DNA from 3 places in the Shewanella sp. 8A genome. Region 2 is predicted to be linked to each of the others. Evidence: predicted binding sites of a transcription regulator. Region 2 holds the regulator's gene; each other region holds the start of a gene.

Region 1 (3,216 bases), on a different contig from region 2:
ATCATCGATTTATTAAGGGAATTTAGTATGAGTAAGGGGACAACTCCGACGATCGGTATTGCCTTAGGCAGTGGTGCAGCCAAAGGTTGGGCGCATATTGGCGTACTCAATGGACTCGCCGCCATGGGAATTAAACCCGATAAGGTCGCTGGATGCTCAATCGGCGCCCTTGTTGGCGCTGCTTATGCTCATAATCATTTAGCGGAACTTGAAGAGTGGGTGCGCAGCTTCTCTAGTTGGGATGTGTTGGGACTGATGGACATTCGTTGGCGTAAAGGTGGGCTAATTGGCGGCGAAAAAGTATTCGATGTGCTGCAATCGCGGATTGGTGATATCAATATCGAGGATTTAGAGCGTCCCTTTGCGGCCATTGCTACGGATCTGTATTCAGGTCAGGAAATCTGGTTTCGCCATGGTGATTTACGCCAAGCCGTACGGGCCTCTTGCTCTATGCCTGGGATATTAGCGCCTGTCCGTCAAGGTGAGCGTTGGTTGGTGGATGGTGCAGTTGTTAATCCTGTCCCCGTTTCGGTGAGCCGTGCTATGGGGGTAGATATTGTCATTGCCGTTGATTTACAAGGTTTTCATACCGGTCGATTACAAGTTTTACCCGTTAATATGACCAGCCATCGGGCATCTAAAGATGAAACCCAAATGCCCGCGCGCCAAGAAACGGGTTTTATGGATTTATTCGCCCGCGGGCGAGAATATGTCGGTAGCTTAACCGATAAGTTTTCCCTAGGGACTAAATCTAATCCCGGTATGATTGCGGTGATGTCCCAGTCGATGAGTATTTTAGAGCAGCGGCATAAACGGGCGCGTTTAATGGGTGACCCTCCCGATATCTGTGTTGTACCCGAAGTCGCGAATATCGGCACCATGGAGTTCCACCGAGCAGCTGAAGCCATTGCAGCAGGTGAAGCTGCCGTGGCAAAAGTGGCACATTTAATTGAAGCTGCGATCTGGAAAGGCTAAAAATGTCAGGATGAATTTATCTGTTAATTACGATGTGACACTACTTACTGCTTGATTGGCTTAGTTTTTGCTTTAACACCATTAATCAGTATTAGACGCCGAATTATTGACGATGAATTCTCTTTTAAATGCCCTTAATCTAAATCGTAGCAGTGCCGCTGAAGCTTATGGCCTGAATAGCAAAAAGACGGAGACAGGTAAAACTGAATCGAGTACGGAGTCAAACTCCTCAGCCAAAGAACCCCCTAAGGTTGATACTAAACCGAGTGAGGAGATAGCGCTGTCACCACGGGCACTGCGAGCACAAAAAATTCAGGCCATGTCGAAAGACTTTTTTGCTGATGGCAAATTTAGTGTGGCTGAGATACCCGCTTTAGTCTCGCGGTTACAAAAAGACGGTATTCTTTCCGATGCACAGGTGGAACGGCTCTCGCAAAACGGCATTAGTTTGCCAAGCCAAAGTACCAATAAGCAGTCTTTGCAGGATTTTATCGATGATGAGCTAAAGTCTTTGGCTGAAAAATCGCCTAATAGCCCGATGATCAACACGTTAGTAGATGCTAAAAATGTGTTAAAAAACATGGATGATGCCCAGTCGCCAGTGCTGGCACAAAAGGCGACTAAAGTGTTTGGTCAATTAACGGATTATTTGAATAGCAACCCCACCATGAGCGATAGTCAAAAACAGTTATGGCAGGGACTTAAATCAACGATGCAGGTGGCTTCATCCATGGGGATGCAGCAATCGGCGTTGGGACAATTGAGCAGTTATCTTGCCTTAGCTAAGCGCTAGTCTTATTTACAATATTCTTTCAAAAACAATAGACTTTGGCTTTTGGGTCAGAGTCTTTTGTCATTATTAGCGCCATTTCCTGCGTCTACTATCTTGCTTTAGCATCAAGGTCAAGGCCTAAAACTGAGATCATTGGGTTTGGCAGCAGTTCTTATTTGTTCTTTTTATCCATCCGATAAATCATGATCTGGATCATGGAATTTTAGGTGTCGATGCCGCTTAATTGCCTACATATTGTGTTGATAGATTATTTAATCACTATATATAGTGTTAATTTTAATCGGGATGGAGAGGAATTAAACAATGCCAGTCGTGATCAAGCGGGATGGTTGCCGCACACCTTTTGATGAAACAAGGATAAGAGATGCAGTGGTCGCTGCTGCAAACTCGGTTGGGATAGAGGACGCAGATTATGCCGCGACGGTAGCCGCTTGTGTGAGAGAACGAGTGGCGAATATGGCAGAAGTTGAAATCCACCATCTACAGGATGCGGTTGAAAACCTATTGATGGAAGGCCCTTATAAATCATTGGCACGGGTCTATATTGAATATCGTCACGACAGAGACATTTGCCGCGATGCTACCAGTAAGCTCAATCTTGAAATCCGTGGTTTAGTCGAGCAGAGCAATGCCGCACTGTTAAATGAAAACGCCAATAAAGACTCTAAAGTGATCCCAACTCAACGGGATCTGCTGGCGGGCATCGTGGCTAAACATTATGCCAAGAGCCATATTCTGCCTAAGGATGTGGTGGCTGCGCACGAAATCGGTGAGATCCACTATCACGATCTTGATTACTCGCCCTTTTTCCCGATGTTTAACTGTATGTTGATTGATTTGGCAGGCATGTTGACCCATGGCTTTAAGATGGGCAATGCCGAAATTGAGACCCCAAAATCGATCTCTACCGCTACGGCCGTGACGGCGCAAATTATTGCCCAAGTGGCAAGCCATATCTATGGCGGCACCACGATTAATCGTATTGATGAAGTGTTAGCGCCTTTTGTGGCCAAGAGTTATGACAAACATTATCAAGTGGCACTGAACTGGCAGATTAAAGATGCTAAAGCCTATGCCACTGCTCAGACTGAAAAAGAATGCCACGATGCTTTCCAATCCCTTGAATATGAGGTGAATACCTTACATACCGCTAATGGACAAACCCCGTTTGTGACCTTTGGTTTCGGTCTAGGTACTTCGTGGGAGTCGCGTTTAATTCAACAATCGATGCTGAAAGTACGCATGGCGGGGTTAGGTAAAAATCGTAAAACAGCGGTGTTCCCTAAATTGGTGTTTGCCATCCGTGATGGTATTAACCACAAAGTCGGTGATTGCAATTACGATGTAAAACAAATGGCCCTTAAATGCGCCAGTATGCGCATGTATCCAGATATTTTGAACTATGAGCAAGTGGAAAAAGTGACGGGTTCGTTTAAAACGCCTATGGG
Region 2 (3,216 bases):
CTGGCGACCGTCAAACGAATATCATCGCCTTTGCGTTCAAGCTTTCGCAGCGTGCCAACGGCCTCAATAATCCCAGTAAACATGGTTAACTCACTTATTCGCTAAAGATGGATTGGACTTGAGCCTCAAGGTGAAACGCGTATCCGCGCCCACTTTACGCTCATCGACCAGTTTGAGGGTCGGAATATCGGCCATCATTTGATAATCGGGTAGTTCGAGTAGATTACGTCCCTGTGCCCCAAGGATTTTCATCGCTTGATATAGCACTAACTCATCAGCTAATCCCGCACCGATAAAGGCACCCGCTAAGGTCGCGCCCGCTTCGATAAGCACCTGATTACAGCTTTTGCCTAAATAGCTTAATAGTGCAGCTAAGGAGATTCGACCATCAATCGCCGGTAATTGAAGACAAGTCACATGGGCGGGTAATTGCGCCGTAAAGTCTGACGAATAGCTCACTGTCGAGACTAATAAAATCGGTGATTCAATTGTAAACAAGGCTGCCGTAATCGGCATACGGGCACGACTGTCTAAAACCACTCGCAGCGGTTGTAAAACCTGCGCTTCACTCAATTGCGAGGTAAGACTACCAAGCTCTGAGTAGCGCACATTTAGGGATGGGTCATCGGCCAATATGGTTTCAATCCCAGTCACTATGGCGCAGGCGCGCAAACGTAAACGCTGCACATCGCGGCGCGCTTCGGGGCCTGTAATCCATTTGGACACCCCGTTTGATAACGCGGTTTTACCATCGAGACTCGCGGCCAGTTTGACCGTCACCCAAGGTAGACCCGACTCCATGCGCTTCATAAAACCAAGATTTAAGGCATAGGCCTCATCGCGATGTAATCCCACATCCACTTGAATACCCGCATCGCGCAGCATTTGAATACCGCGCCCGCCGACCTGCGGATTAGGATCTTCCACCGCAACGACTACACGTTTAATACCGATATTGATCAACGCTAAGGCGCACGGCGGTGTGCGGCCATAATGGCTACAAGGTTCTAAGGTGACATAAGCGGTCGCGCCACGGGCAAGCTCGCCAGCCATGCGCAGTGCATGCACCTCGGCGTGGGGCTCGCCAGCTTTTTGATGATAACCTTCACCGACAATCTGGTTATCTTTTATGATAACGCAGCCCACACTGGGATTGGGGCGAGTGGTATAAAATCCTTTGTGAGCCAGTTGTATGGCTCGGCTCATCATCTGGTTGTCGAGTTCTGACCAATTCATATAAACCCTATGAAATCTTGAGGAAGCGTGCCGAATGCGGCGCAAAACGAGGCACTAACCTAAGCACGAACCTAAGCACTAACTTAAGAGAACCCACGTTACTTTTGCAGTTTCGCAATCGCCTCACCAAATTCGGAGACGTCTTCAAAGGCGCGATAAACCGAGGCAAAACGAATATAGGCAACCTTGTCTAGGCTCATTAACTGTTCCATCATCAAATTGCCTATCATCTCGGATGGCACTTCACGCTCGCCAGTCGCCCGCAGCGTTGACTTGATTTTACTTAAGGCCTGCTCGATTTCATCCATGGACACGGGGCGTTTTTCGACCGCGCGTAACATACCTGCTTGCAGCTTTTCTTCATCAAAGGGTTGACGCGTGCCATCACGTTTAATCACCCGTGGCATCACTAATTCGGCCCCTTCGAAAGTGGTAAATCGTTCGTGGCATTCGGTGCATTCTCGGCGACGACGCACTTGATGGCCTTCCGCCACTAATCGGGAATCGATCACCTTAGTATCTGTCGCGCTGCAAAATGGACAATGCATTGAGCCTCCTGCCGTGAATGGAATAAAGCCTATGGCTTTCGCTGTTTCTCGCTTAAACCGAGCGGGTTTAAGTCTACGATTTTAGCAATAAAAATGGCCGCTTAATGCGGCCATGGGATTTTATCCTATTTATCGGCTGAGGTTAACCACCTAAGAGTGACACCCTAAGCAGTTGTGAACTCAGCCGCCATATCTGGATAAATTAACTAATTAACCGTAAACAGGGAAACGGGCGCACAGAGCCAATACTTGGCCTTTTACGCGCTCGATGACCGCTGGATTGTGGGCATCGTCGAGGATGTCACAGATCCAACTGGTTAACTCTTTCGCTTCAGCTTCTTTAAAGCCACGGCGAGTGATCGCAGGCGTACCGATACGTACACCAGAGGTCACGAATGGAGAGCGTGGATCGTTTGGCACAGAGTTTTTGTTTACTGTGATGTTCGCGCTACCTAACGCGGCATCGGCTTCTTTACCGGTTAAGTCGCGACCAATTAAGTCCACCAGCATTAAGTGGTTGTCAGTACCGCCTGAAACGATTTTGTAACCGCGTTCTAAGAACACTTCAACCATGGCTTTAGCGTTCTTAACCACTTGTTGTTGGTAAGCTTTAAACTCTGGCTCTAAAGCTTCTTTGAAGGCGACCGCTTTACCCGCGATAACGTGCATCAAAGGACCGCCTTGACCGCCTGGGAATACCGCAGAGTTCAGCTTTTTGTATAACTCTTCATCATCGGCAGCAGACAGAATAATACCACCACGAGGGCCAGCTAAGGTCTTGTGAGTGGTTGAGGTCACAACGTGCGCGTGTGGCACTGGGTTTGGATACACGCCAGCGGCGATAAGACCCGCAACGTGTGCCATGTCGACAAACAGATAAGCACCGATTTTGTCTGCGATTTCGCGCATTCTTGCCCAGTCAACGATACCTGAATAAGCAGAGAAACCACCGATCATCATCTTAGGCTTATGTTCAACCGCCAGACGTTCCATTTCGTCGTAGTCAATTTTGCCTGATTCATCGATGCCGTAAGGAATGATGTTGTACAGTCTACCGGAGAAGTTAACAGGTGAACCGTGGGTCAAGTGACCACCGTGAGCGAGGTTCATACCTAAAACGGTATCGCCTGGTTTTAACAATGCCATGTAAACGGCGCTGTTTGCTTGAGAACCTGAGTGAGGTTGCACGTTTGCGTAGGTCGCACCAAACAGTTGTTTTGCACGCTCAATCGCTAAGGTTTCAACTACGTCCACATACTCACAACCACCGTAGTAACGCTTGCCTGGATAGCCTTCGGCGTACTTATTGGTTAGTTGTGAACCTTGCGCTTCCATCACGCGTGGACTGGTGTAGTTTTCAGAAGCAATCAGCTCAATATGCTCTTCTTGACGCAGAGTTTCGTTCTGAATCGCGTTAAACAGTTCCGGATCA
Region 3 (3,216 bases), on a different contig from region 2:
AGTTGATAACACCAATCCCTAAGGTACGACGGTTCATCGACGAAATCTGCGCCGCTTTGATTGGATAATCTTGGTAATCCAGCAGGTTATCTAAGGCCCGCACGGCTAAATCAGCTAATGGCTCCAATTCCGCTAAATCGGTAATTGTCCCCAGGTTTAATGCCGACAGTGTACAAAGGGCGATTTCGCCGTTTGGATCGTCAATGTTATTCAATGGCTTAGTCGGCAGCGCGATTTCAAGGCAGAGGTTAGACTGTCTGATCGGTGCAACTTTTGAGTCAAATGGACTGTGGGTGTTACAGTGATCCACGTTTTGAATGTAGATACGGCCCGTTGAAGCACGTTCTTGCATCATCAGTGAGAACAGATCCACCGCTTTTAATGTCTTTTTGCGAATGCTGCTGTCTTGCTCATATTGCAGATATAAACGCTCAAATTCGGCTTGATCTTCAAAGAAGGCATCGTAAAGACCGGGTACGTCCGATGGGCTGAACAGGCTGATATTTTCGCCTTTGATCAGACGTTGATACATCAGTTTATTCAGTTGCACGCCGTAGTCTAAATGACGGATACGGTTATCTTCAACGCCACGGTTATTTTTCAGTACTAGCAGCGATTCAACTTCTAAGTGCCAAATAGGATAGAAGAGGGTTGCTGCACCGCCGCGCACGCCGCCTTGCGAGCACGATTTCACCGCAGTTTGGAAATACTTGTAGAAAGGTAAGCAACCCGTGTGGAAGGCTTCGCCACCACGGATTGGGCTTCCTAATGCACGGATACGACCGGCGTTGATACCGATACCAGCGCGTTGGCTTACGTATTTTACGATAGATGATGCTGTCGCGTTGATTGAATCCAAGCTATCGCCACATTCAATCAGTACGCATGAGCTAAACTGACGAGTCGGGGTACGCACTCCCGCCATGATAGGCGTTGGTAGTGAAATCTTAAAAGTCGATACCGCATCGTAAAAATCTTTGACGTATTGCAGACGCGTAGCTTTTGGATAGCGGGCAAACAAACAGGCCGCCACCAGAATGTAGAGGAACTGGGCGCTCTCATAAATCTCGTGGGTGACGCGGTTTTGAACCAGATATTTACCTTCAAGCTGTTTAACGGCTGCGTAAGAGAAGTTCATATCGCGCCAATGGTCGATATAAGTGTCCATAATATCGAGTTCTTCGCGGGTGTAATCCTGCAGAATATGCATATCATACTTACCCAGCTCTACCAGCTTAGTGACATGGTCATATAACTTGGGCGGCTCGAACTGACCAAAAGCCTTCTTACGCAAATGGAATACGGCTAAACGCGCAGCCAGAAACTGATAATCGGGTGACTCAGGGGAAATTAAATCCGCCGCAGATTTGATGATCGTTTCGTGGATAGCTTCGGTTGGGATCCCATCGAAAAACTGTAAATGCGTGCGAAGTTCAACTTCAGAAACAGAAACGTTTTTTAATCCCTTGGCTGCCCAAGTAATTACGCGGTGTATTTTGTCGAGATCAATTGTCTCACGTGCACCACAGCGTTTTGTAACTGTCATATTGCTATTCATTGAAGAGAGGCCTTGGTTCTGATATCTGTTCAGGTGAACTAAGTCACCGTACGTTTCCTTGTAAAACAATCAACCTGAAAACCCTTAATACTGTTGACTATGGTGAAAATAGTCGATTTAGCGGGGAACTTCTAGTGTGTCTGATTGCTACCTATACACAAGATATGGTGTTTTAAATAATCTGAGATACAAGATAGTGAGGTTTGCTATTATTTGCAAGTCTCAATTTAGGGGGTATCTTGTGGATATCTTGAGGATAAAAAAATGCGTTAGTAATGACTAACCCTGTAGCTCAAATTGAGATTAGCGTGCGTCTGATATGGCGAATTTTTATTCCGATCCCGCAGTGTGATCGATCGCTAAAATAAGCAGCGATCACGATCGCGGGGATTGACCCATAGCGTTAATTCTATTAATAGCTATCAGCACGAATCCTGATTCGTGCTTATTTTGTTAACGCTTGGCTTAGTGCCGAATGTAAATTCGAAGGCGTCGTAAACTGTGCATAGGCAGGCCATGCATCGGGTGTATCGTCCTCGCCCAAATATCCCCACAGCGCTACACCGCCGAGCATGCCCGCCGCTTGGGCTGCGAGTAAATCCCGCTCGGCATCGCCTAAATAAAGGATTTGCTGTGGCTTGCACTGCAACTGCTGCGCGCCCAATAGCATAGGTGCGGTATGGGGCTTAGGGTAACGGGTCGAATCGCCGCTGATCATTACCGGCATACGCGAGCTGAGCTTAAGCTTATGTAACAGGGGACGAGTAAAACGGGCAGGTTTATTGGTGATGACCCCAAATGGCACGCGGCATAACTCGAGCCAGTCAAGCAGTGGGGAAATACCTTCAAACAATTGGCAATGGTCGCCATTGATCCTTTGATAGTGGGCAAGGAGTCCTTGCTGGACTTGGGTGCGTAGCACCTCATCTGCGCCTGGAATGGCCGCATCGACTAAGGCAAAGCTGCCATGGGAGGCGGCGCTACGCATGTCTGCAAAGGGTTTTGCTGCAATACCGACATCAGACAAACTGAGGTTAAGGGCCTGAACCAGATCCGGCGCGGTATCGGCAAGAGTACCATCAAGGTCGAATAAGACCCCTTTAACCTCAGCTAAACTCATCTTAATCTGCCTTTTGCGTTGCAATCATATAGTTTACATCGACCTTAGATGTGTACTTAAAAATCCCTGTTAACGGGTTATAAGTGATCCCAAGGGCGTCTTTACAGATGAGGTCGGTGTTATCGACTAACTCAATCAATTCGGAAGGTTTAATAAACTTATTATGATCATGAGTGCCAATCGGTAACATCTTCAGTAGATATTCAGCACCGATAATGGTTTCGACAAAGGATTTAACATTGCGATTAATCGTGGAAAAAAACACAAAACCACCGGGTTTTACCATATCGCAGCAGGCTTGGATCACTGATTGGGGATTGGGTACGTGTTCGAGCATCTCCATGCAGGTCACCACATCATAGTATTCGCGGTGATCTTCCCTATGAGCCTCGGCGGTGTTTTTCACGTAATTGATGCTCACACCGGTTTCCAGCGCATGCAAGCGTGCAACTTCTAACGGTTCTTCACCCATATCAAGACCATCAACCACTGCACCGATGCGCGCCATGCTTTCGGATAAAATGCCACCGCCGCAACC

What was found. The regulator NrdR, encoded in region 2, represses ribonucleotide reductase genes. The targets are predictions, from matches to a motif close to AAACACNANATNTNGTGTTT.
Region 1: the regulator NrdR is predicted to act here: its motif matches at 2,022-2,041, upstream of nrdD (anaerobic ribonucleoside-triphosphate reductase).
Region 3: the regulator NrdR is predicted to act here: its motif matches at 1,712-1,731, upstream of nrdA (class 1a ribonucleoside-diphosphate reductase subunit alpha).

What each region holds. Positions count from the first base shown of each region.
Region 1 is NZ_JAMDJP010000033.1:17,885-21,100, forward strand. It holds gene rssA (patatin-like phospholipase RssA) at 28-975, shown strand; gene M0413_RS18925 (hypothetical protein) at 1,088-1,768, shown strand; gene nrdD (anaerobic ribonucleoside-triphosphate reductase) at 2,072-3,216, shown strand, end outside.
Region 2 is NZ_JAMDJP010000018.1:16,948-20,163, forward strand. It holds gene M0413_RS14530 (riboflavin synthase) at 1-83, opposite strand, end outside; gene ribD (bifunctional diaminohydroxyphosphoribosylaminopyrimidine deaminase/5-amino-6-(5-phosphoribosylamino)uracil reductase RibD) at 91-1,236, opposite strand; gene nrdR (transcriptional regulator NrdR) at 1,335-1,784, opposite strand; gene glyA (serine hydroxymethyltransferase) at 1,995-3,216, opposite strand, start outside.
Region 3 is NZ_JAMDJP010000014.1:83,603-86,818, forward strand. It holds gene nrdA (class 1a ribonucleoside-diphosphate reductase subunit alpha) at 1-1,558, opposite strand, end outside; gene M0413_RS12690 (HAD family hydrolase) at 2,004-2,678, opposite strand; gene ubiG (bifunctional 2-polyprenyl-6-hydroxyphenol methylase/3-demethylubiquinol 3-O-methyltransferase UbiG) at 2,680-3,216, opposite strand, start outside.